Regions from separate parts of the Variovorax sp. H27-G14 genome, predicted to be linked through region 2. Evidence: predicted binding sites of a transcription regulator. Region 2 holds the regulator's gene; each other region holds the start of a gene.
What was found. The regulator sigma-54, encoded in region 2, starts transcription at its own class of promoters, with help from an activator protein. The targets are predictions, from matches to a motif close to TGGCANGNAANCTGCTTT.
Positions count from the first base shown of each region.

Region 1: the regulator sigma-54 is predicted to act here: its motif matches at 1,356-1,373, upstream of VLK31_RS21790 (circularly permuted type 2 ATP-grasp protein).
Region 3: the regulator sigma-54 is predicted to act here: its motif matches at 2,546-2,563, upstream of VLK31_RS13455 (pilin).

Region 1 covers NZ_JAYLVN010000009.1:260,420-268,346, reverse strand. Annotated here, with positions in the region: partial or broken gene VLK31_RS21800 (ComEC/Rec2 family competence protein) at 1-212, shown strand, start outside; gene VLK31_RS21795 (oxepin-CoA hydrolase, alternative type) at 458-1,288, shown strand; gene VLK31_RS21790 (circularly permuted type 2 ATP-grasp protein) at 1,403-2,902, shown strand; gene VLK31_RS21785 (alpha-E domain-containing protein) at 2,922-3,878, shown strand; gene VLK31_RS21780 (prolyl hydroxylase family protein) at 3,897-4,484, shown strand; gene VLK31_RS21775 (sulfatase-like hydrolase/transferase) at 4,430-6,136, opposite strand; gene glpK (glycerol kinase GlpK) at 6,288-7,784, opposite strand.
Region 2 covers NZ_JAYLVN010000028.1:40,509-48,435, reverse strand. Annotated here, with positions in the region: gene VLK31_RS33660 (LysE family translocator) at 54-716, shown strand; gene VLK31_RS33655 (phospholipase D family protein) at 754-2,436, opposite strand; gene rpoN (RNA polymerase factor sigma-54) at 2,456-4,084, opposite strand; gene lptB (LPS export ABC transporter ATP-binding protein) at 4,103-4,897, opposite strand; gene lptA (lipopolysaccharide transport periplasmic protein LptA) at 4,894-5,610, opposite strand; gene VLK31_RS33635 (thiol:disulfide interchange protein DsbA/DsbL) at 5,772-6,419, opposite strand; gene VLK31_RS33630 (SPOR domain-containing protein) at 6,584-7,348, opposite strand; gene argS (arginine--tRNA ligase) at 7,360-7,927, opposite strand, start outside.
Region 3 covers NZ_JAYLVN010000004.1:192,051-199,977, forward strand. Annotated here, with positions in the region: gene VLK31_RS13445 (CHASE2 domain-containing protein) at 1-1,583, shown strand, start outside; gene VLK31_RS13450 (3',5'-cyclic-nucleotide phosphodiesterase) at 1,613-2,416, shown strand; gene VLK31_RS13455 (pilin) at 2,623-3,159, shown strand; gene VLK31_RS13460 (GspH/FimT family pseudopilin) at 3,975-4,553, opposite strand; gene VLK31_RS13465 (type IV pilin protein) at 4,550-5,041, opposite strand; gene VLK31_RS13470 (pilus assembly protein) at 5,044-7,927, opposite strand, start outside.

The DNA of each region.
Region 1 (7,927 bases), on a different contig from region 2:
CCGTGCAGCCGCGCATTGCGCTGGTTCAGGCCGGCTACCGCAACCGCTTCGGGCATCCGGCGGCGGAGGTGGCGGAGCGCTATCGGGCGCGCGGCGTTCGGTTGGTCGAGAGCACCCGGTGCGGGGCGGCGCTCTGGGCGAGCGAGCGGCCGACCGAGGTGATTTGCGAGCGTGAGCGGCGGCCGCGCTACCGGCGCCACCATGTGCCGTGAGCCCGTGGGGGCTCGTGGGAGGGCGTCGCCAAGTGCCTGACTTCGCCGTCAGATTCGGGGAGCTCGAGCTTTTTGTTTGCCGAAATCTGTGAATAAGTTGGCAAATCTGGCGCTGAAGATGGGCTGCGCGCTCGGCCAGAGTGAATCTTCTGCGTTGAGTAGTTTCGTATTCATTTCATGAAAAGGAAACACACTATGCGCCTCTCTTGCGGCTTCAGGCAGCTGTCGTCTTGCGGACAGCCCTCATGAACACCTCCGCCTCCCTCGTCACCGAGCTGTACGGCGCGCGCCTGCGAACGCACCGTGAGGGCGCCGTGCTCGTTCTCACGCTCAGCAACCCGAAGGCGCGCAATGCGCTCAATCCGTCGATCTACCGGGCCGCGGCCCAGGCCGTGCGTGCCACAGCGGGCTTTCGCACGGTGCGCGCCATCGTGCTGACCGGGGAGGGCGAGCACTTTTCGGGCGGCGGCGACCTCAAGCGGCTCGCCCGCCAGCGCAAGTTTCCGGAGGCCGAGCAGCGCGGCCACATCGACGCGCTGCACGAATGGATCATGGCCCTGCAGGACGCTCCCCAGCCGGTGATAGCCGCCGTCGAGGGCGCGGCCATGGGAGGCGGCTTTTCGCTGTGCCTGGCCTGCGACCTGATCGTGGCCGCCGAGGACGCGCGCTTTGCCATGTCGTACGTCAACATGGGCCTGTCGCCCGACGCCGGCGGCACCGACTCGCTGGCGCGGGCGCTGCCCCCGCAGGCCGCGCTGGAGATGCTGCTCGACGGCACCCCCGTGAGCGCCGACCGCTTGAAGCACTGGGGCGTGGTCAACAAGGTGGTGCCGCGCGGCACCGCCTGCGAGGCGGCGCTCGAATGGGCGCAACAGCTGGCGCGCGGCCCGTTCGAAGCCCAGGCCCGCATCAAGCAGCTGGTGCACGCGGCGCGCGACCGCAGCCGCCGCGAACAGCTCGACGCCGAGCGCGACGCTTTCCTCACCAGCCTCTACGGCGACGAGAGCGGCGAGCGCATCAAGAAATTCCTGGCACCGCGAAAGGCGGCGCTGGCCGGCGAAGGCACCGCGCAATAAATCGCGGGGAGAAACTCGCCGGGGGAAACCCTCGACCCTTCTTTTGCCTGGGCATCAGGGCTTTCACTGGCCTTGAACTTGCTAAGCTATAAGCCCAAGGAGATTGGTCGTTCCATGCACAAATTCGACGAGATGTACGAGCAGTTGCCCTATTCGGGGGCTGCGATCCGACAGCACTACAAGCGCTACGACCAATGGCTTGCGAAGCAACCCGGTGAGGTGATGCGATCGCGGCGAGAAGAGGCGGAAATGATTTTCCGCCGGGTCGGGATCACCTTTGCCGTGTACGGCGCCAAGGACGAAGACGGCTCGGGCACCGAGCGGCTCATTCCGTTCGACCTGCTGCCCCGCATCATTCCGGCCCACGAGTGGGCCAGCATGGAAAAGGGTCTGGTGCAGCGCGTGACCGCGCTCAACCGCTTCCTGTACGACGTGTACCACGACCAGGACATCATCAAGGCCGGCATCATTCCGGCCGAGCAGATCCTGAACAACGCCCAGTTCCGCCCGGAGATGATGGGCGTGACCGTGCCGCACAACGTCTACTCCAACATCTCGGGCATCGACATCGTGCGTGCCCCCGATGCCGATGGCAACGGCGAGTACTACGTGCTCGAAGACAACCTGCGGGTGCCCAGCGGCGTGAGCTACATGCTCGAAAACCGCAAGATGATGATGCGGCTCTTCCCCGAGCTGTTCAACCAGAACCGCATTGCGCCGGTCGCCCACTACCCCGATCTGCTGCTGGAAACGCTGCGCGCCAGCGCACCCCCCGCCACGGCCGAGCCCACGGTGGTGGTGCTCACGCCCGGCATGTACAACAGCGCCTACTTCGAGCACGCCTTCCTCGCGCAGCAAATGGGCGTGGAACTGGTCGAAGGGCAAGACCTGCTCATCAAGGACGACTTCGTCTACATGCGCACCACGCGCGGCCCCAAGCGCGTGGACGTCATCTACCGCCGCGTGGACGACGACTTTCTCGACCCCGAGGTGTTCCGCTCCAGCTCCACCCTTGGCACCCCCGGCCTCATGCGCGCCTACCGCGCGGGCAACGTGGTGATCTGCAATGCCGTGGGCACCGGCGTGGCCGACGACAAGTCGATCTACCCCTACGTGCCCAAGATGATCGAGTTCTACCTCGGCGAAAAGCCGATCCTGAAGAACGTGCCCACCTACATGTGCCGCAACAAGGACGAGCTGCAGTACACGCTGGACAACATGAAGGACCTGGTCGTGAAGGAAGTGCACGGCGCCGGCGGCTACGGCATGCTGATCGGCCCGGCCGCCACGCAGGCCGAGATCGAAGACTTCAAGAAGGCCGTGCTCGCCAAGCCCGACGGCTACATCGCCCAGCCCACGCTGAGCCTGTCGACCTCGCCCACCTTTGTGGACGCCGGCATTGCGCCGCGCCACATCGACCTGCGCCCGTTCGTGCTCTCCGGCAAGGAGGTGCAAATGGTGCCCGGCGGCCTCACGCGCGTGGCACTGAAGGAAGGCTCGCTGGTGGTCAATTCGTCGCAAGGCGGTGGCACCAAGGACACCTGGATTCTCGAAGCCGATCGCGCGCCCAAGCCCAAGGCGGCCACGCAGTCGCAAAGCCAATCGTCCACGTAGAAACGCAGGAGCCCATACGATGCTGTCCCGCACCGCCGACCATCTCTACTGGATGTCCCGCTACACCGAGCGCGCCGAGAACACCGCGCGCATGCTCGACGTCAACTACCAGACCTCCCTGCTGCCGCAGTCCGCCGAAGTGGCCAAGTACGGCTGGCAGGGCGTGCTGTCCATCAGCGAGCTGCTGCCGCTCTACAACAAGAAGTACGAGCACATCACGCCCACCGACGTGATGGAGTTCATGGTGAAAGACGAGAGCAACGCCTCGTCGATCGTCTCCTGCCTGAAGGCCGCCCGCGAAAACGCCCGTGCCGTGCGCGGCGCGCTCACCACCGAGGCCTGGGAAACCCAGAACACCACCTGGCTCGAAGTGAACCGCATGCTGCGCGCGGGCGACTTCGAGCGCGACCCCGGCCAGTTCTTCGAATGGGTCAAGTTTCGCTCGCATCTGTCGCGCGGCGTGACGCTGGGCACCATGCTGCAGGACGAGGCCTTCTACTTCTCGCGCCTGGGCACTTTTCTTGAACGCGCCGACAACACCGCGCGGCTGGTCGACGTGAAGTTCCATGCGCTCAACAGCGAGTTCTTCGGTGCCGCCACCGAGGAAGATCAGGAGTACGACTTCTATCACTGGAGCGCCATCTTGCGCAGCGTCTCGGCCTTCGAGGTCTACCGCAAGGTGTACCGCGACGTCATCAAGCCCGAGCGCGTGGCCGAGCTGCTGATTCTTCGCGCCGACATGCCGCGCTCGCTGCACGCGAGCCTGGCCGAGGTGGTCAACAACCTTGCCAAGGTGCAGAACGAGCAAAGCGCCGAAACCCAACGCCGCGCCGGCAAGCTGCTGGCCGATTTGCAGTACGCGCGCGTGGACGAGATTCTGGCGACGGGCCTGCATGCGTACCTCACGCAGTTCTTGGACCGCGTGAATGAGCTGGGTGGGCGGATCAGCCAGGACTTTTTGGTTCCTACGCACTGAATGACCGCGCGAGGACGCATGCGGCAGGTTGCCCATTCGTCGCGTGCGTTTTCCATCGAGGGCTTTCTTGCGCCGGGGGAATGCGCGCAGCTGGTTTCTTTGGCAGAGCGCGAAGGCTTCGCCTCGGCCGGTGTGCGCACGGCGGACGGCCCAAAGGCCATGCCAACCATCCGCAACAACGAGCGCGCGATGCTGCTGTCGCCTGTGTGGGTCGAACTGCTGTGGCAACGCTTGGCGCATGCGGCTCTGCCCGAGGTCGGCGGGCAAGTGCCCAAGGGCTTGCCGAAGGACCTTCGCTTCTACAAATACGCACCCGGTCAGCGCTTCAAGATGCACAAGGACGGGCCCTGGCATGAAGGCGGGCTCACCAGCCAACTCACGCTGCTGGTCTACCTGAACGGCGGCTTCACCGGTGGCGACACCGACTTCCGCGATTTCCGCGTGACGCCGTCAGCCGGCTCGGCGCTGCTGTTCCTGCACGATACGTGGCACGAGGGCGCAGCGGTAGAGGCGGGAACCAAGTACGTCCTGCGTTCAGACGTTCTCTACGGTCAGCGCAAGAACGACTCCACCACCACCGGAATCACCGGCGCCTGCCACCGATAGCTCCCCCCCAGCGCATCGCGCTCGGCCTTCTGCCCGCTCCACTGGATGTGCAGCATGTCCATCAGCGTCCAGCCGGTCCAGTCCGCGCGAAACGGTTGCTGCAGGGCGTTCTGCGGCCAGGGCGGCTGGTTGCGCCACACCACGGCCGGAATGCGGTAGCCCGAGGCGGTCGAAGGGCTGTGGCCCGCGCGGTCGCTCACGTGGCCCACCTCTTGGCCATGGTCCGACAGGTAGAACCATGCGCGGTAGTCGTCGGGCTTGCCCGCGGTGCGGGTCTGCTGCAGCAGCTCGGACACCACGAAGTCGTGGTACAGCAGCGCGGCGTCGTACTCTTGGCGAAAGCGCCTCACCCAGGGGGAGCGGCCTTCTTTCACCAGGCCGTTTTCCACCGCGTCGACGTCGTCGTCGAAGGGGTTGGCATTGGCCGGAAAGCGCAGGCTGTAGTGCGGGTGCGCGCCCATCAGGTGAACGACGATGAGCTTGCGCTCGGTGCTGGTGTCGGCCAGTGCCTCCTGCACGCAGTCGAGTATTTCGCCGTCCAGCGACGCGCTGGCGCGACCGGGGGTGCGGTTGACCATGTCGACCACGTCTGCAAAGCGCGCATGCTGCTGCTCGATGGCCAGATCGTCGTGGTTGCTGATCCACCAGACCTTGTAGCCCGCGGCGCGCGCCAGGGCCAGCACATGCGGCGGGTTGTCGCTGTCGGGCAGGCCGAAGCGAAACAGGTTGTGCAGCGCGGGCAGTGTGCTGGCGTCGACCGACCAGGCGTTCTTCAAAACCGCCATCTGCTCGCCGGCCTGCGCCCGGTGCGCCTGCAGGCGCGGCGTGGTCGGGCGGCCGTAGCCGTACAGGCCCATGTTGTCGCGGTTGATGCTGTCGGTAATGACCAGCACCACGGTGGACGGCCCGGCCTGCGTGATGACGGGCGCAATGGCCTTGGCCTGCGCGGTCAGGCGGTCGCGCTGCGTCTGCTGGTCGGCCCACGAGGCCTGCAGCGTGTGCAGCGACTCGACCCACTGGCTCCAGAAGACCACCGGGTGCAGCCGGCGCCACGGTTTGCTTGCATAGGCCACGCAGGACACGAGCAGGGCCAGCGCCACGAAGGCTGCGGTCCAGCGTGACGGGCGGGCAAGCGAAGACGCCGAGCGCGCGGCCCCGCGTCGCGCGAACATGCCCACCAGCACGCCCGCCACAACCAGCGCGGCACCCCACACGGCGGCCGAGCGCCAGTGCATCCACAGATATTCAGTGCTCTCGCGCGCATTGGTGTTGGCGGCGGCGCCCAGCACCATCGCGCCGTCGGGCGCGGCCTGGTAGGTGTCGAGCAGGTAGGCGCGCACCGCGCCGTCGAGCGCAAAGGCCATCACCCATAACCAGACCAGCACCGTGCGCAGCCGCCGCATGCGCGCGCTGCGCAAGGGCCACAGCAGCCACAGCACCGCGGGCGCGGCCAGCACGGCAAGCTGCGCGATGCGCCGTCCGTCATGGCCCAGGGCGATGAGCGCGAGCAGCGTGGCGCCGACCACGCCGCAGGCGAGCAGGGCGCCGCGGCGGGACGTGGGGCGTGACGTGGCAACGTCGGAAGGCAGGGTGGTCAAGGGGGCAGCGCGAGGCAAGGGCGGGCACGGAGGGCGGGGCGGGGCGGCCCGCATTCTGCCCCGGCCCCTGCGGCACCCGCCCCAGTGCCCCGATGGTGGCGAGGTTGATTCGGGGACATTCCCGGCGGAACCTGTGCGCCCTCGCGCGCCTTGTCGAAGCGCCTCACCCGGGCCGGCAGGCCCAAGGCAAGCGCCAAGCCCCGGCTCAGGTCGCCGTGGCCTGGCGCACCGCGCGCTCCCAGCGCGCCATCGATTCTTCGGCCTGCGCGCGGCCCATGGTCGGCAGAAAGCGGCGCTCGATCTTCCACAGCTTCGACAGCTGCCCCGCGTCGCTGTACACACCGGTCGACAGCCCCGCCAGGTAGGCGGCGCCCAGCGCGGTGGTCTCGATCACCTCGGGCCGCACCACCGGAATGCCCAACAGGTCGGCCTGGAACTGCATGAGCAGGTCGTTCACGCTGGCGCCGCCGTCCACGCGCAGCTCGGCCACCGGCTTGCCGCCCGCGGCCACCGCGTCGCGGCTCATGGCCTGCAGCAGCGCGGCGCTCTGGTAGGCGATGCTTTCCAGCGCGGCGCGCGCGATGTGCGCCACCGTGGTGCCGCGCGTGAGGCCGGTGATGGTGCCGCGCGCGTCGGCGTCCCAGTAGGGCGCGCCCAGGCCGGTGAAGGCCGGCACCATCATCACGCCGCCCGCGTCGGGCACGCTCTCGGCCAGCGATTGCACTTCGGCGCTGCCCTTGATGGCCTTCAGGCCGTCGCGCAGCCACTGCACCACCGCGCCGCCGACGAACACGCTGCCCTCCATGGCGTACTGCGGCGTGGTGTCGGCCTGCGCCGCACTGGTCACCAGCAGGCCGTTCTGCGAAGGCTGAAACGCGCCGCCCGTGTGCATCAGCAGAAAGCAGCCGGTGCCGTAGGTGTTCTTGGCCATGCCGGCGTCGAAGCAGGCCTGGCCGAAGAGCGCGCTCTGCTGGTCGCCCGCCACGCCGCCGATGGGCAGCGCATGGCCGAGCAGCGCGGCGTCGGTGTCGGCAAAGTGCGAGCTCGACGGCTGCACCTTGGGCAGCAGCGCGGCGGGAATGTCCAGCGCCTTGAGCAGCGCGGTGTCCCATTCGTTGGTGTGCACGTTGAACAGCATGGTGCGCGAGGCGTTGCTCACGTCGGTCACGTGCGCCTTGCCGCCGGTGAGCTGCCACATGAGCCAGCTGTCGACCGTGCCGAAGGCCAGCTCGCCGCGCTCGGCCTGCGCGCGCGCGCCGGGCACGTTGTCGAGCAGCCAGCGCAGCTTGGTGCCGGAGAAGTAGGCATCGATCACCAGGCCGGTCTTCTCGCGGATGGTGTCGGTCATGCCTTCGTCGCGCAGTTGCGCGCACAGGGGCTCGGCGCGCCGGTCCTGCCAGACGATGGCGTGGTGCACCGGCAGGCCCGTGGCGCGGTTCCACAGCACGGTGGTCTCGCGCTGGTTGGTGATGCCGATGGCATGGATGTCGGCGGCCTGCAGCTTCGCCTTGGCGAGCACTTCGCGCGCGGTGGCCAGCTGGCTGCGCCAGATTTCCATCGGGTCGTGCTCGACCCAGCCGGGCTGCGGGTAAATCTGCGTGAGCTCTTTCTGGGCGATGGCCACGATGTGGCCTTCGCGGTCGAACACGATGCTGCGCGAGCTGGAGGTGCCTTGGTCGAGGGCGAGCAGGTAGGTGGTCATGGGGTGTGTGTTTCCGTTGAGGCCGGCAGAGGGCCGTGCGCTGTGTTGCTCCTTCCCCTCCCGGGGGAAGGCTGGGATGGGGGCAGGCCTTCGACGAGGCGCCGCTTTCTTTTGCCGGCCGCCGTGCCCCCACCCCACCCCTC
Region 2 (7,927 bases):
AAAACAAGCGCTCAGACAAGCTCCGAGACAAACGCCAACCAGCGTTCCATCCAATGAACACCACCCTTTCCCTGCTCGGCATCGCCGGCGCCATGGCGCTGGGCGCAATGAGCCCCGGCCCCAGTTTCGTGATGGTCGCCCGCACGGCGGTGGCGTCCCGCAGCGACGGGCTGGCCGCCGCGCTGGGCATGGGCGCCGGTGGTCTGGTGTTCGCCATTGCGGCGCTGGCCGGGCTGCAGGCGGCGTTCCTGGCGGTGCCGGGGCTCTACCTCGCCATCAAGGGTTTCGGCGGCGCCTACCTGGTGTACCTGGGGGTGCGAATCTGGCAGGGGGCGCGACAGCCGCTGGCGCTGGGAGCGGGCCAGGAAGGGCTGGGTACCTCGCCCGCCGCGCAGGGTAGTCAGCGGCGCGCCTTGCGCACCTTTCTGTTCGGCCTGGCCACCCAGGTCAGCAACCCGAAGACGGCGGTGGTCTACGCCAGCATCTTCGCGGCCTTTCTGCCGCACGACGTGCCGCTCGCGCTGGCGCTGGCCGTGCCGGCGGTGATCTTCTGCATCGAGACCGGCTGGTACACCGTGGTGGCGCTGGCCCTGTCCTCGGCGGCGCCGCGCTCGGCCTACCTGCGCTACAAGGCCTGGATCGACCGCGCCGCCGGCGGCGTGATGGGGCTATTGGGCCTGCGGCTGGTTGGGTCGGCCCTGCGCGGGGGCAACTGAGCGACGTCGCTGTCGGTTCTTGCCTTTGCCGGAACGGCTACAGCAGGCTCTCCGGCGTCAACGGCGCCAGAATTTCCAGCATCGTGCGGTCCCAGAACCCCGAGTCGGGCTCCTCGGTCAGCACGGTGAGCTGGCCGGCGTCCTCGCTGGTCCACTCGATGCGCGAATCGTTGCTGCCCGGCGCAAAGCGCAGCCTGTAGGCGCCCTGCTGCTTGAGCACGTCGAGCAGCTTGAGCATCTGCTGCGCCATTTCGGGGCTGTGAATGATCAGCCCGATTTCGGTGTTGGCCGACTCCGAGCGCGGATCGAAATTCATCGACCCCACGAACAGCGTGCGCCGGTCGATCACGGCCGACTTGGCATGCAGCCGCCCCACCGACGTGCCGAACAGGCCCAGCCGCACGCTGCGCCGGGTGCGGCTGGAGCTCAGCTCGTACAGGTCGGCGCCCAGCTTGAGCATGTCGGGGCGGTAGCGGCGGTAGGCGGTGTGCACCAGCGGCTCGTCGGTGGCGGCCAGCGAATTGGTGACCACGCTGATCTTGACGTCGCGCCGGCGAATCTCGCGCATCACCTCCAGCCCGGTGGCACCCGGAATCAGGTAGGGCGAGACGATGGTCACCTCGGAGCGCGCGCGGCGCATCTGCTCGACCACGTTGTAGCGCACGCTGTCCACGTCCAGCAGCGGCACGCCGCCATAGGACGCCGTCTTGCCGATCACGCGCTCAGGCGCATCGGCGTAGGCCTCGGCCAGGGTCCAGATCAGGTTGAGCTTGCCGCTTGCCAGGTCGTCGGCCATCGGGCTGTAGCCCAGCAGGTCGTTGGGCGCGGGCGGCGGCGGGGGCGGCGTGGTGTCGGGTGCCGTGGCGGCCTCGAAGCGGCGCTGCAATTCGTCGCGCGGCACGTCGGTGGCCACCACCGAGCCGATGGGGCGCACATAGACGCTGTTCCAGTACTGGTCGAACAGGCTGCCCAGCCGCGGAATCAGCGCGCCGGTCACGAAGGTGTCGAGGTCGAGAAAGTTCTCGCCCGCCGTGCGCCGGAAATACTGGTTGCCGATGTTGCGCCCGCCTGCCACCGCCATCGCGCCGTCGGCAATGAACAGCTTGTTGTGCATGCGGCGGTTCACGCGGCTGAAGTCGAACAGCGACGCGGTGAAGCGCTTCAGGATGCTGCCGCGCCCCGCCGGGAACGGGTTGAACAGGCGCAGCTCCACGTTGGGGGTGGCGGCAAAGGCCAGCAGCAGATCGTCCTCGCCCGAGGTGTAGAGGTCGTCCATCAGCAGGCGCACCCGCACGCCGCGCAGGGCGGCGTCGCGCAGGGTGCGCAGCAGGTAGCGGCCGGTCTCGTCGTTCTCGATCTGGTAGTACTGCACGTCGAGCGTGCGCTGGGCGCGGCGGGCCAGCTGGATGCGGGTGTCGAAAGCAAAGTCGCCGCCGGGCATCAGGCGAAAGCCGCTCAGGTCGGGGTCGGGCTGGGCGGCCAGCGCGATGCGGCCCAGCGCGGTGTCGCCCGATACGGCCATGGCCTTGACGGCGGGGCGCGGTGCCTCGTCGGGCAAGGTGGCGCAGCCGGCAAACAGCAGAACGGCCACCAAGGCGAGCAACGCCGACAACCAGCGGGGCCATTCCACCGGTGGCGGGAAACACCGCGGAACCGGCTCTGCCGGGCCGCAGGTGTTGGCCCCTGCAAGGGAGTTGGCGAAGCGACACGAAGTGCGCATGGCCTGGGGGTGTGCCTGGTTAGAGCGCTTTGCGCAGATTGGCTGGTGCAATGCGCAGTGCTTCGCGGTACTTGGCCACGGTGCGGCGCGCGCATTCGATGCCCTGCTCCTTCAGCATCTCGGAGATCTGGCTGTCCGACAGCGGCTTCTTGATGCTTTCAGAACTGACGAACTGCTTGATGAGCGCGCGCACCGCGGTGCTCGACGCATTGCCGCCGGTCTCGGTGCCCAGCGCCGAGCCGAAGAAGTACTTCAGCTCGACCGTGCCGAACGGCGTGGACATGTACTTGGCTGTGGTCACGCGCGAGATGGTCGACTCGTGCAGGCCCAGCTCGTCGGCAATCTCGCGCAGCACCAGGGGGCGCATGGCAAGTTCGCCGTGCACGAAGTAGCTCTTCTGCCGCTCCACGATGGCGTTGCTCACGCGCAGGATGGTGTCGAAGCGCTGCTGAATGTTCTTGATGAACCAGCGCGCCTCCTGCAGCCGCTGCGACAGCGCCTGGCTGCCTTCGCCCTTGTGCGCCTTCAGCGCGCCGGCGTAGATGTCGTGCACGCGCAGGCGCGGCATGACCTCCGGATTCAGCATGACGCGGAACTTGATGTTGGTGCCGCGGCCGGTCTTGGTGACGATCACGTCGGGGATGACGATGTTGCGCTCCACGTCCACGAAGCGCCGGCCCGGCTTGGGCTCCAGCCGCGCAATGATCTGCAGCGCCGAGCGCACCAGCTCCTCGTTGGTGCGGGTGAGCGTGGCCAGGCGCTTGAAGTCGCGCCGCGCCAGCAGCTCCATCGGTTGCTTGCACACGGCCAGGGCGGTCTTGCGCACCAGTGCGCACTGCTCGGTCTCGCTCTCGCTGGCCAGGGCGCGCAGCTGGATGCCCAGGCATTCGCCCAGGTCGCGCGCCCCCACGCCCACCGGCTCCAGGCTCTGCAGCAGGCCCAGCGCCACCTGAAAGTGGTGCACCAGGTCGTCGAACTGGTCGTTGTCGTCGCCGGCCAGGCCGGAGGCCAGCGCGGGCAGCGAGTCTTCGAGGTAGCCGTCGTCGTTGAGCGATTCGATCAGGAAGCGCAGCGCGGCGCTGTCGTTCTCGGTCAGCCGCAGGCTCAGCGCCTGGCGGTGCAAAAACGACTGCAACGACTCCTGGCTGCGCGCGAGCTCGGTGGCGTCGGCGCGTTCGTCGTCACCCAGGTTGTTCTGGCGCGCGGGGGCGTCGCTGCCCCATTCGCTGTCGTCGGGCGCGGCCATGTCGACGGTGCCGTCGCCTTCCCAGTCGGGCTCGCGCTCGGTGATTTCAGCGGCCGGGCCGTCGGACTCCGTGCTGGCGGTGCTGGTTTCACTCGACGTGGTGCTGGTGCTGGCGGAGGGGGGCGTGAAGTCGCTTTCGCCTCCTTCACCGCCACTGCCGCCGTCGCCGTCACCGCTGCCTCCTGCGTCGTCGCGCGGCACCGGCGCGTCGGCAGCATCAAGGCCGAACTCCTCGCGCGCCGCTTCTTCCGCGGTGCGCTCCAGGAACGGGTTCTCGTCCAGCATCTGCTCCACCTCCTGGCTCAGTTCGAGCGTGGAGAGCTGCAGCAGCCGAATCGACTGCTGGAGCTGGGGCGTCAATGCCAGATGTTGAGAGACGCGAAGGGACAGCCCTTGCTTCATTGAGAACCCGACCCTCCGTTACATGCGGAAGTGTTCGCCCAAGTACACCCGGCGTACTTCGGCGTTGTCGACGATCTCCGAGGGTGTGCCTTGTGCCAGCACATGTCCGTCGCTGATGATGAACGCGTGGTCGCAGATGCCCAGCGTCTCACGCACGTTGTGGTCGGTAATGAGCACGCCGATGCCACGTTCCTTCAGGAAACTGATGATCCGCTGGATCTCGATCACCGCTATCGGGTCGATGCCGGCAAAGGGCTCGTCCAGCAGGATGAAGCGCGGCTGGGTTGCCAGCGCGCGCGCAATCTCCACGCGGCGGCGCTCGCCGCCCGACAGCGCCAGCGCCGGCGAATCGCGCAGGTGATCGACCCGCAGGTCGGCCAGCAGCTCGGTCAAGCGCTCTTCGATGTGCTGCTTGGACAGCGGCGCCATCTTGCCGTTGCCGTCGGGCTCGCTTTGCAGCTCGAGCACGGCGCGCACGTTTTCCTCGACCGTGAGCTTGCGAAAGATCGAGGCTTCCTGCGGCAGGTAGCTCAGGCCCATGCGGGCACGGCGGTGGATCGGCATGTGGGCGATCGGCTCGCCGTCGATGGTGATGTCGCCCGCATCGGCGCGCACCAGCCCCACGATCATGTAGAACGACGTGGTCTTGCCCGCGCCATTCGGCCCGAGCAGCCCGACGACTTCGCCCTTTTGCACGTCCAGCGAGACGTCTTTCACTACCGTGCGGCTGCCGTAGCTCTTCTTCAGGCCGCGTGCGACCAGGCGGCTGCCCGGCGTGCCATTGGCGTCGTGCGTTCCAGCGGTTTCGATCACTTGCGGGTTTCTCCCTCGTCACTGAGCGTGGTGCTCTGGCGCAGGCCCTTGCCGGGCGCCGGAGTGGGTGCCGTCGGCGGCGCCTTGGTGCCGGCCGGGGCCGCTGCACCCGCGGCACCGGGCGCGGTCGCGGCCTTGGGGGTCAGGATGGTCTTCACGCGACCGCCCGGGGCGGACGCGTTGACGGCGGTGTTCGACGGCACGGTGGAACCGTTGACCGTGTAGGTGTCGTTGCTCTGGTCGTAGACGATCAGCGCGCCCTGGCTCTCGTCGTTGGGCGTGGCGCCCAGCAGGCGGCGCATGACGGCGTTGCGGATGAACTTGACGTTGTCGGCGCGGCTGTCGTACTCGATGACTTCAGACTCGCCCTCGATCCACTCGTCGGGCGCGTTGCGCTTCTGCTTGTAGTACGCGCGCTTGCCGGGCGCCGCCGTGACCACGCCGTACTGGTAGCCCTCGGCATCCTGGCGCACGTCCATGCGCGCGCCGCGAATGATGATGGTGCCCTTGGTGACCAGCACGTTGCCGGTGAACACGCTGGTCTGTTTGAGGTCGTCGTAACGCATGGCGTCCGACTCGATGTTCATCGGCTTGGTGCGGTCGGCGGTTTCGGCCAGCGCGCCAGAGGCGAGGCCGGCCAGCAAGAACGCGGCGGCGGCCATGCGGCCAAGGCGATGCAGGAGGGGAGTGGTGGGGTAAGAATGCAATTTCATAGAGGCACGAAACTTGCTCGGCATTGTATGCGGCTGATTGCATCAGCCCCACACGCACAGATGAAAAAGCCCGCCGAAGCGGGCCACTCTTTCCCTTCCAGGACTGCCGCGCAACCGCGCTTTGCCCGGCTGCTGGCATTGCCCCCTGCAAGGGGGTCGGGTCAGCCTTTTTTCGCTTCGCCGACCAGGTAGTTCACAACCTGCAGCACCTTGGTCATGTTGCCGGCGGTCTCGCCGTCCACATACCAGCGCCCGGCCACGGCCATCGCGGGAACGCCGGCCACCTTGTAGGCGTCGGTCATCTGCGTGGCGCGCTTGGCCTTGCTGGCCACGCTGAACGAGGTGAAGGTTTCCTTGAACTTGGCGCCGTCCAGGCCGTTGGCCGCGGCCCAGGCAATGATGTTGGCGTCGCCGTTCACGTTCTGGCGCTGCGCGTGGATCGCGTTGAACACCTTCGGCTGGTATTCGTCAACCTTGCCCATGGCTTCCAGCGCGTAGTACAGGCGCTGCTTGGCTTCTACGTCGTTGCCCACGAACGGCACCGGGATGCGGCGGAACACCACGTCTTTCGGCAGCGTCTTGGCCCAGGCCTCGAGGGACGGCTCGAAGTCGTTGCAATGCGGGCAGTTGTACGAGAAGAACTCGACCACTTCGACCTTGCCGGCCGGTGCGTCGACCGGTGCGCGCTTGTCGAGCACCAGGTACTCGGTGCCGGCCTTGGGCGCACGCGCCTGGGCGTGGGCCGGGTTGGCGGCCAGGGACAGCAGCCCGAGCGAAGTGGCGGCCAGCGAAAAGTCACGACGTTTCATTGAAAGGGTTCTCCAGTTGGTACGGCAGACTGAGCCGGCGCGCGGCGGGGAGTTCCCCTGCCGCCGGCGCGCCCGGGGCCGTGAATGGTGGCGGCAAACGCCGCGGCGCGAAGCTTAAGGGCTAATGGTGTCAGGGTCAGGGTGTCAGGAAGTCAGCCGCCGGGTCAGCGCTGCACGCGGACCAGCGCCGACTCCATGCCACCGCCGTCCAGGCGGTCCTTCAGGCGGTCGGCGTCGTCCTTCTTGTTGAACGGGCCGGCGCGCACGCGGTAGACGGTGCGGCCTGCCTGCTCGCGCTCGGTGACCCTGGCCTCCACGCCCATCAGCGACAGCTTGGCGCGCTGCGCCTCGGCGTCGTCGGTGGTGCGGAAGGCGCCGGCCTGCACGAAGTACATGAACGGATCGGCACCCGAACTGGCGGCGTTGTTGCCGACGCTGTTGCCGGCGTTGTTGCTGCTGGTCGGCGCGGCCGACGCGGTGGTCGTGCTGCCCGAACGGGCGCGGGCGAGGTCACCCAGCGGGTCGTTCGACGCCGGCAACGCGTTGGCCTCGGCCGGCACGGGCGCCGTGCGCGGCGGCTTGGGCGCCACCACCACGGGCACCGGCGGTGCGGTGGTGGGCGGCGGGGTGCCGGGGGCCACGGCGGTGGTGGCGGGCTCACCCGTGACGGGGTTGACCGGGCCGGTCGCGGACGGGGCGGCCTTGGCCGCGCCGGCCTTGCCGGCCAGCGGCGCGTTCGGGTCCCAGTCGCGGTTCTTGCGGGCTTCGGCCTCGTCCTGCTCGGCGCCGCCCTTTTGCGTCTTGGTCACGAACGGGATCGGCACCTTGGTCACGTAGACCGCAATGCCCAGCGCGACGCCCAGGCCGAGCACCAGCCCGATGATCAGGCCGATGACGATGTTGCCGCGTTGTCTGGTTGTCTTCTTCATGTTGGGGAGGTTCACATCTTGCTCGGCGCACTGACGCCGAGAATCGCGAGGCCATTGTGCAGCACCTGCGCGGTGGCGGCGACGAGCGCCAGGCGGGCCAGCTTGACCTGCTCGTCGTCGACCAGAATGCGCTCGGCGTCGTAGTAGCTGTGGTAGCTGGCGGCCAGTTCGCGCAGGTAGAAGGTCACGTCGTGCGGGGCGAAATCCTTGGCCGCGGCAGTCAGCATTTCGGGGTACTTGGCCAACAGCAGCATCAGCGCCTGTGCGGCGGGGCTTTCCAGCGGCGACAGGTCCACGCCCTTCAGCGTGGCGGCGTCGCCACCCCAGCCGGCCAGCACCGAACAGATTCGCGCGTGGGCGTATTGCACGTAGTACACCGGGTTGTCGTTGTTCTTGGCCACGGCCAGGTCGACGTCGAAGGTGTATTCGGTATCGGGCTTGCGGCTCAGCAAAAAGAAGCGCACGGCGTCGGTGCTGGTCCACTCGATCAGGTCGCGCAGCGTGACGTAGCTGCCCGCGCGCTTGCTGATCTTGACCTCTTCGCCGCCCTTCATGACGCGCACCATGGTGTGCAGCACG
Region 3 (7,927 bases), on a different contig from region 2:
GCGTGATCCGCGGCGTGCCGCTCGTGGCCCGCTACCAGGGCGACCAGGCGCAGCCCGGCTACTACGAATCGCTGGGGCTGGCGGTGTACCGGCTTGCCAACGGCGCTCCGGCGGTGCGCCCGGCGTTTGCGTCGGACGGGGCCGCGCCCCGCCTTGAATCGCTGCGGCTGGACCGGCTGCGCATTCCGGTCGATCAGTCGGCCAGCATGCAGGTACCGTTTCGCGGCCCCGGCGGCGTGCAGGGCGGATCTTTTCGCTACGTGTCGGCCGCCGACGTGCTCGAAGGCAAGCTCGCGCCCGGCGAGCTGAAAGACCGCATCGTGCTCGTCGGCGCCACCGCGCCCGGCCTGCAGGACCTGCGGGCCACCCCGGTCGACGCCGCCTTCCCGGGCGTGGAGGTGCATGCCAACGTGGTCTCAGGCCTGCTCGACCACCGCCTGCTCAGCGTGCCCGACTACGCGCCGGGCTACGAGGTGTTGACCGTGCTGGTGGCGGGCGTGCTGCTGGCCTTCGGCCTGTCCCTGCTGTCGGCGCCGCGCGCCTTGCTGCTGGCCGTGGGCACCATGGTCGGCCTGGCCGGCCTCAACCTCTGGCTCTACGTGGCGCACGGCCTGGTCTTGCCGCTGGCCTCGGCGCTGGCGATGGCCGCGCTGGCCTTCGCCATCAACATGAGCTGGGGCTATTTCGTCGAATCGCATGCGCGGCGCGGGCTGGTGCGCCTCTTCGGCACCTACGTGCCGCCGCAGCTGGTCGACGAAATGATGGTGCACCCCGACCGCTACAGCATGCGCGCCGAGAGCAAGCCCATGACCGTGCTGTTCTGCGACATGCGCGACTTCACCCGCCTGTCGGAGCAGATGGCGCCGGCCGAGCTGCAGGCCTTTTTGAACACCGTGTTCAGCCGGCTCACCGACGTCATCAGCGCGCACCGCGGCACCGTCGACAAATACATGGGCGACTGCGTCATGGCCTTCTGGGGCGCGCCCATCGACACCCCCGACCACGCCACGCTGGCCGTGCAGGCGGCGCTGGACATGGCGCAGGCCGTGCACGACATCAACCGCATCCACCGCGAAAGCGGGCGGCCGCAGATCAGCGTGGGCATCGGCATCAACAGCGGCGTGATGAGCGTGGGCGACATGGGCTCCACCGCGCGCCGCAGCTACACCGTGGTGGGCGACGCGGTGAACCTGGCGTCGCGCCTGGAGGGGCTGAGCGGCCACTACGGCATGGAAATCGTGGCCAGCGGCGCCACCCGCGCGCTGGCGCAAAACCACGTGTGGCAGGAGCTCGACAGCGTGCGCGTCAAGGGCAAGGCCCAGGTCGTCGTCGTGTTCACCCCCCTGGCCGCGCGCACCCCCGAGACCATCGAGCAGACCCGCCAGCTCCTTGCGCGCTGGAGTGACGTGCTGGCCGCCTACAGGCGCCAGGACTGGGCCGTGGGCCGCAGCCTGCTGGCCCCTTTGCTCGCCTCAGACACCAAAAAAGTCCTTTACCAGCTCTACGCCCAGCGTTTAGCCTCGATGGCGTTGCGCCCGCAAGACCCTGACTGGGACGGCGCAACCCGGTTCGAAACCAAATGACGACAGACACAAAAAAGGGGTCTCTCACAATGCAGGTTCGCGTGCTGGGTTGCTCGGGCGCCATCGCCAAAGGCTGCCGCACCACCTCGTTTCTGGTGGACACCGACCTGCTGGTCGACGCAGGCACTGGTGTGGGCGAGCTCACGCTGGACGAAATGGCCGCCATCGACGACGTGGTGCTCACGCACAGCCACCTCGACCACATTGCCGCACTGCCCCTGATGCTGGACGCCGTGGGCAGCCGCCGCGCCCGGCCGCTGCGCGTGCATGCGCTGCGCGCCACCATCGAGGCGCTGCGGGTGCATGTGTTCAACAACGTCATCTGGCCCGACTTCGAGAGCATTCCGAGCCTGGACGCGCCCTTCGTCACCTTCCACGACATTGCCGTGGGCCAGGCGCTGCACCTGGGCAGCCGCGCGCCCAAGCGCATCGAGGTGCTGCCGGCGGTGCACACCGTGCCCGCCTGCGGCTTTGCCATTCGGCGGGCCGAGGGCGGCGCGCACTGGGTGTTCAGCGGCGACACAGAACGCAACGCGCCCTTCTGGGAGCGGGTGAACGCGCTGGACGTGGCCATGCTGGTGATAGAGACGGCATTCAGCAGCCGCGAACAGGTGCTGGCGCAACGCAGCCTTCACCTGTCGCCGGCGGTGCTTGCGGACGAACTGGCGCTGATCGACCCGGGCAAGCAGTACCCGATCTACATCACCCACACCAAGCCGGCCGAAACCGAGGAAATCATGAGCCAGATCGAGGAACTGGCGGCGCGGCAGGTGGCCGGCCTGGCGCAGCGGGACATTCGGTGGCTGAAGGCGGACGGGGTGCTGACGTTTTGAGGTTGCCGGGTGCGGGTTGGTGACAAAGTTGTCACCATTTGTCTCGGCCACGAGCAAGATGTGTCGCTTGCTGTAACTGGACTGTGAACAAAATCACTAATTTTGAGGTGTAAACGATTGAAAAGCGGGTGGCACAGATGCTGCGAAAGGTACTGGGCACCGGGCAGGTTCCCGGCGTAACAACCAACCAACCCGGAGTTAGTTTCATGAACCATCGCACTCTCGCCCGCCGCGCACAGGCCGGCTTCACCCTTATCGAATTGATGATCGTCGTGGCGATCATTGGTATCTTGGCTGCTGTGGCTCTGCCGGCGTATCAGGACTACACGGTTCGTGCGAAGGTGACTGAAGCCATCATTGCAGCAACTTCGCCGAAGGCCATGATTAGCGAAGCTTTTCAGACGGATGGTCTGACCGGCGTGACCGCTGCCAAGGCAGCTTGGGATGCGAAGGGCGCTGCAGAAAATAAGTCCAAGTACGTCGAGTCCGTCGAAATCACCGCGGCTACTGGCGTTATCACTGTCACGACGTCATCCGCTGCCCAATCTGGCCTGCCCGCCGACGCTGCTGGCAAAACTGTCGTCTTCACGCCGAATGTACAAAAGCTCCCGCTCGGCACCGTGACCGGCTCGATCGACTGGGCATGTGCAACTCTGCTTAACGCGACGGCAACGACGCGCGGCCTGACCGCTGTTGCCCCTGGCACGATGCCCGCTAAGTACGCTCCTGCTGAATGCCGTTAATACCCTGTAAAAAATGAATTAGCCGCCTTCGGGCGGCTTTTTTACGTTTGTTTGACGCCCCTTAATGAGACCAACACCTTTTTTTTAAAGTGTCAATGAAATTAGGCATCAAAAGCACACAGCGTGACAACACGCTCACTTTTAAGCTGATGAGGTAAAAAAGGCGAGCTGGCCTGCTAGCAGGCCTAGTGTGTTGCGGCATGCAGTGCTGCTCTACCGGTGTTAGTGTGGCTGCGCAAGCACGGCATGCAATGCGGAGATCCTCGGGCATCATCACTTTTACCTCCACTCACACCGAAAAGCGATCTTCAAGTGCATCTTCGCCACGCCCGCCCGACAAGATCGAACCCTCGAAGTTCAACGCGTAGAGGCCAGTGACAAGGCCCAGATGCGAGAGAGAAAATCTCAATGTCCTAAAGATCGACTATGTCCCACGTCCAAAAATTCTTTTGGATAATTTTTTCTAAAAAAATTGCCCCAGGATTGAGTGCGTTGCCATTGAGATATCGCTGTCCCAATCTTATAACGAGATTTTCAAAGGCGGAAAATTTTTCGCGGCATGCTCGCGAATAGTTGTGAGCTACTCTGCGGGCGTGTGACTGCATTAATTTCGGCGCTATAACACCCGAGTTTTATTTAGTGTTGAAAATCTGCAATTTCCATAAATCGCAGGCTGGGAATCTCGTGCTTTGGCCCAGCCTGATTGCAATCGCATATGGTCTGCCAGTTAAATGTGGCGTGTGACCGAGAAACTAGGGCGATGATCGCTATGAAATTTGGCGATTGGCGATTGGCGATTGGCGATTGGCGATTGTCTATTGGCTAGCCGAGGTCGTACACGTCGTATCCGTCGCAGGCTGACATGCCCTCGCCCGCCCCGTCTTTGCAATCACCACAATCCGCGTCTGCTGAATCTTCTCTGCACCCGAGATGTCATTGCGCTCGATCTTCAGCGTCGCCGACTGAAAAACAGATCCGCTCGTCTGGGTGTAGCCCGACGGGTTGAACATGATGTACGCAGGGTCAAGTTGTGCTGTGCCTTGGCCCGTCGCCGCGAAGTAGCTCGGCAGCGCACTCTGTTGCTGGACGAGGATGTCCGACCCATTGAACTGCTGGTTGTGGTCGGTATCGACAAACACGGTCCAGCCGGTCGCCCAGTCGTTGTTTGCCAGCGGCACGACGACCGCCTGTAGCCCGCGCTTCATCGCCTCTCCACGCGCCGCCCCCAACGCGGCGACGAATGAATTTGCGGCGGAGGTCAGCTCCGAGCTTCTCTGGAATGCGACAAAGCTCGGTATTCCGATGACAAGCAAGACCGCCGCAATGGAGATCGTGACCATCAGCTCGATGAGGGTGAAGCCCTGAAGTTGCTTGCCAAACGAACAGACTTTCATGGCCAGCAAAGCCTGAAGTTGGCGCTCGAAGCCGTGCCCGAACAGCCTTTCACGCCAGTACTCGTAAGGGTCAGATCACCGACCAATGCATCGGTACGCGTAGGTTTGGCAATCAGCTTGATGCATTCGTTGGGGTTCGAAGTCGAAGAGCACACCCCAGCAGTAATCCAGTAAGCCGGTGACGTCCCGCTGTCACCCGAGTAATTCTTGAACGGAAAGGGATCTGGCAAGGCCATCGTCCCCTGGGTAAGCGCCCCCGTCACGCTGGTGTTGAAGTCCAAGTAGGAGTTGTGCTGCGTCATGTACCTCTCCTGCTGCTGCATCAACTCCAGCAGCGCAGTGCGCGCCTGCGCGCGCTTGCCCTTCAGCACCGAGTCGGTATATGCCGGATAGGCAATCGCCGCCAGGATGCCAACGATGGCCACGACGATCATCAGCTCGATCAGCGTGAAGCCGCGCATCGCGCCGCGTTTCTTGAGGTTGGTCATGTTCACGATCCGCGCTTCAGGTCGAGGTAGTTGTTGATCTGCCGCCAGCTCAATCGGCCACCGATGATGATGACTTCCGTCTGCCCGTTGCCGCCGGCGCCACCGCCGGCATTGCCGACGCCGCCGGAGCCTTGTGCAATCGTCTGGCTGGTGACTTTTCTCGTGCGCCGGCCGGTGCTGTTGCTGGCTTCCACGACCGTATTGGCCACTTCGATCACCAGGGGCTGGCCCATGATGCCGACCGTCGATGCGGTCTGCGTTCCCGAGCCCGTGTCCACGTTGATGATGTACGAGTTGCCGCTGCCCCCGCTCACGCCGCAGGAGGCCGAGTCACCCGCGCTGCCCGGAATCAGGCTGCCGAAGATCAGGTTGTTGCCCGTCAGCAGCGCCCCGCTCACCTGGCGCTCCTTGCTGACCGCGTAGTCGAGGTACCAGCCTGAACTCACGGTCGATGCGCTAGTCAGGTCGGCCGTGGCACGTCCCCATGTGAAAGAGGGAACGGTGATGGCGCCCGCCGACGAGATGCTCGCCGCCCGCATCCGCGCACGTCCGCTGATGGCGCCGCTGCCCACGGGCGATGCGTCGGCCACGGTGGTTCCGTTGTCGTAGATCACGTAGAACGAGTTCTGCGCGGTCGACGCCCGGTCGTCCGTCTCCAGGTACTTGCCGGTGCCGAACGCCACCTGCACGGCGTTGGTGTTGTTGGTGGAAGCCACCAGCGTGGGGGCCATGGTGATGGGTTGCACGTTGCCGTTGCTGTCCTTCGCAACAAAGAGCGGGTAGGGCGCGTTGCTGCTGCCCGCGTTCTTGAAGGCCGACAGGTTCGCCATGTTCCATTCGGAGGTGCCGTGGCTGGCAAAGTCGAGCTTCCACATGTTGCCGTGCAGGTCGCCCGCATAGAGCTGCGCCACTTCGCGGTTGCCGCCGGTGGCAATGGCCGCCTTGAAGTTGATCAGGCCGGTGGCCTTGGTCACGGCCAGCGTAGGGTTGAAGGGCAGTTCCACCTTGTAGTAATTGGTGCCCGAGAGCCAAGCCGCCTCGGGCGCCTTCGACAGGTCTAGCAGGAACAGCGAGGGGCTGCCGGTGCTCCAGTCGCCGTTGGCGTTGACCTTGGTGTAATTGTTCACGCCGCTCGCCACCACCGCAAACCATTTGTAGGTGGCGGTCGCGGCGCTCGGGGCGCTGGTGCGCATCTTCAGAATCTGCGGCTGGCCCACGACAAAGCCCATGTCGATGTCGTCGTCCTGCGTGAACTCCCACATCACCTTCGACGCGGAGAACGCCGTCGGGTCGGTCACGTCCAGCGCGAACACGCCGCGCCCACCGGCGCCGGTGCCGGACACCAGCACGGTCTTCCAGTCGGCCGATGTGCCGGTGGAACCCACCTGTGCTTCGGCCACCACCGGCGGGCCGTCGACATAGCTTTGGTGGGCCGACAGGTAGTTGGGGTCGGTCAGCGCTGCCAGCTTGGGCGTCATCCAGCTGGGGATGTAGCCGAACAGTTCGTTCCCGGTGCCGGCATTGAAGGCATGCAGCATGCCGTCGTTGGCGCCCACGAACACGGCCGCCGTGCGGCTGAGGTTGGCGGTTCTGAACGCGGCGTAGGTGGCGGAGTTGATGTTGGTGGCCGGCGCGCCCGAGTACACGACGCCCGAATTGATGATGTCGCCCAGCAGCTTGTTGTTGCGGCGGCGGAACGGCGAGCCTTCCCGTGAGTTGCTGCCGCGCAGGTAGCTCACGCGGTCGGGGCCTAGCGTGTCGGCTGCCGCCGCGGGGGTCAGCTTGTTCAGGTCGGCTTTTTGCGCGTCCGTCAGCGAGTCGTAAAGGAAATCGCTGGCCTTCGGCACCGCATTGCCGGGACGCCCGACGACGATGGTGCGCGAGGTCGCAGGTGCGGAAACCTGGGCCATACGGGTCGAGGCCGACCAGATGGCGGTGGGCGAAATGCTGGCAGTGGTGCCGGTGATGGATATAGGCAATGCCAGCAGGTCACCGCTCCAGTCGCTGGTGTCGAAGGCGCCCTGGTACACCGCATTGGTGGTCTGCAGCGACTTGGACTGCACCGCGCTGCCGGCAATGCTTCGTGCCGAGGTGGAGGCGCGGCTGAAGATGCTGTCGAAGGCGTTCAGCACGCTGCGTGCGTTGCTCTGCAGGTAGTAGGTGCTGGCCTCGCCGGTGCGGGCGGGGTCTTGCCAGACGTTGGGGTCGACCGTGCCGTCCTGCCGCTTGAAGGGGTTGCCGAAGGTGTTGAAGGGCTTGCTGCCGGTGTTGGCCGGGTCGGACTCGAAGCCGCCGTACTTGGCCGCCGTGAAGAACTGGTTGTTGTTGCGCCGGGTGGCGTCCGAGTTCTGTGCGCCGTATTCGTTCACGTCGAAGAAGAAGCTCTTCACGCGCAGTCCGGGGCGTTGCAAGGTGGGTTGATCGGTCCAGGCGGCGCCTCGGATGTCGTGCGTATGCGCCCAATAAGAGTGACCGATGATCGACTCGCTGCGCGGGCTGCCGTTGGTGGCGGGGTTGCCCGTCGTGTGCTGGTCCGTGCCCTGACCATCGACGTAGGTCGTGTTCGTGCCGGTCTCGAAAGCCCTGGCAAAGTTGGTCCAGGCAGTCACATCCGGCACGTTCGCCGTCGGGCTCGGTATTGGAAAGCGATTGTTGCCATCGTGCGTGTTGATGTCGCCGATGACCACGATGTTGCTCTTCAGGCACGCATAGTTGCTCGTGCTGGAGCGGCCGTCTCCGTAGGGGTCGGCCCAGGTCTTGAACACGGGGTAGCCGTCGTACATGGCCGGTAACAAGCCGTCCGTGGCAATGGGGCTCGGCTGCAGGCCCTGAAGGTAGCGCAAAGACTCGTAGTAGAGCTCGCTGACCGGGTCGTACTTCTTGTAC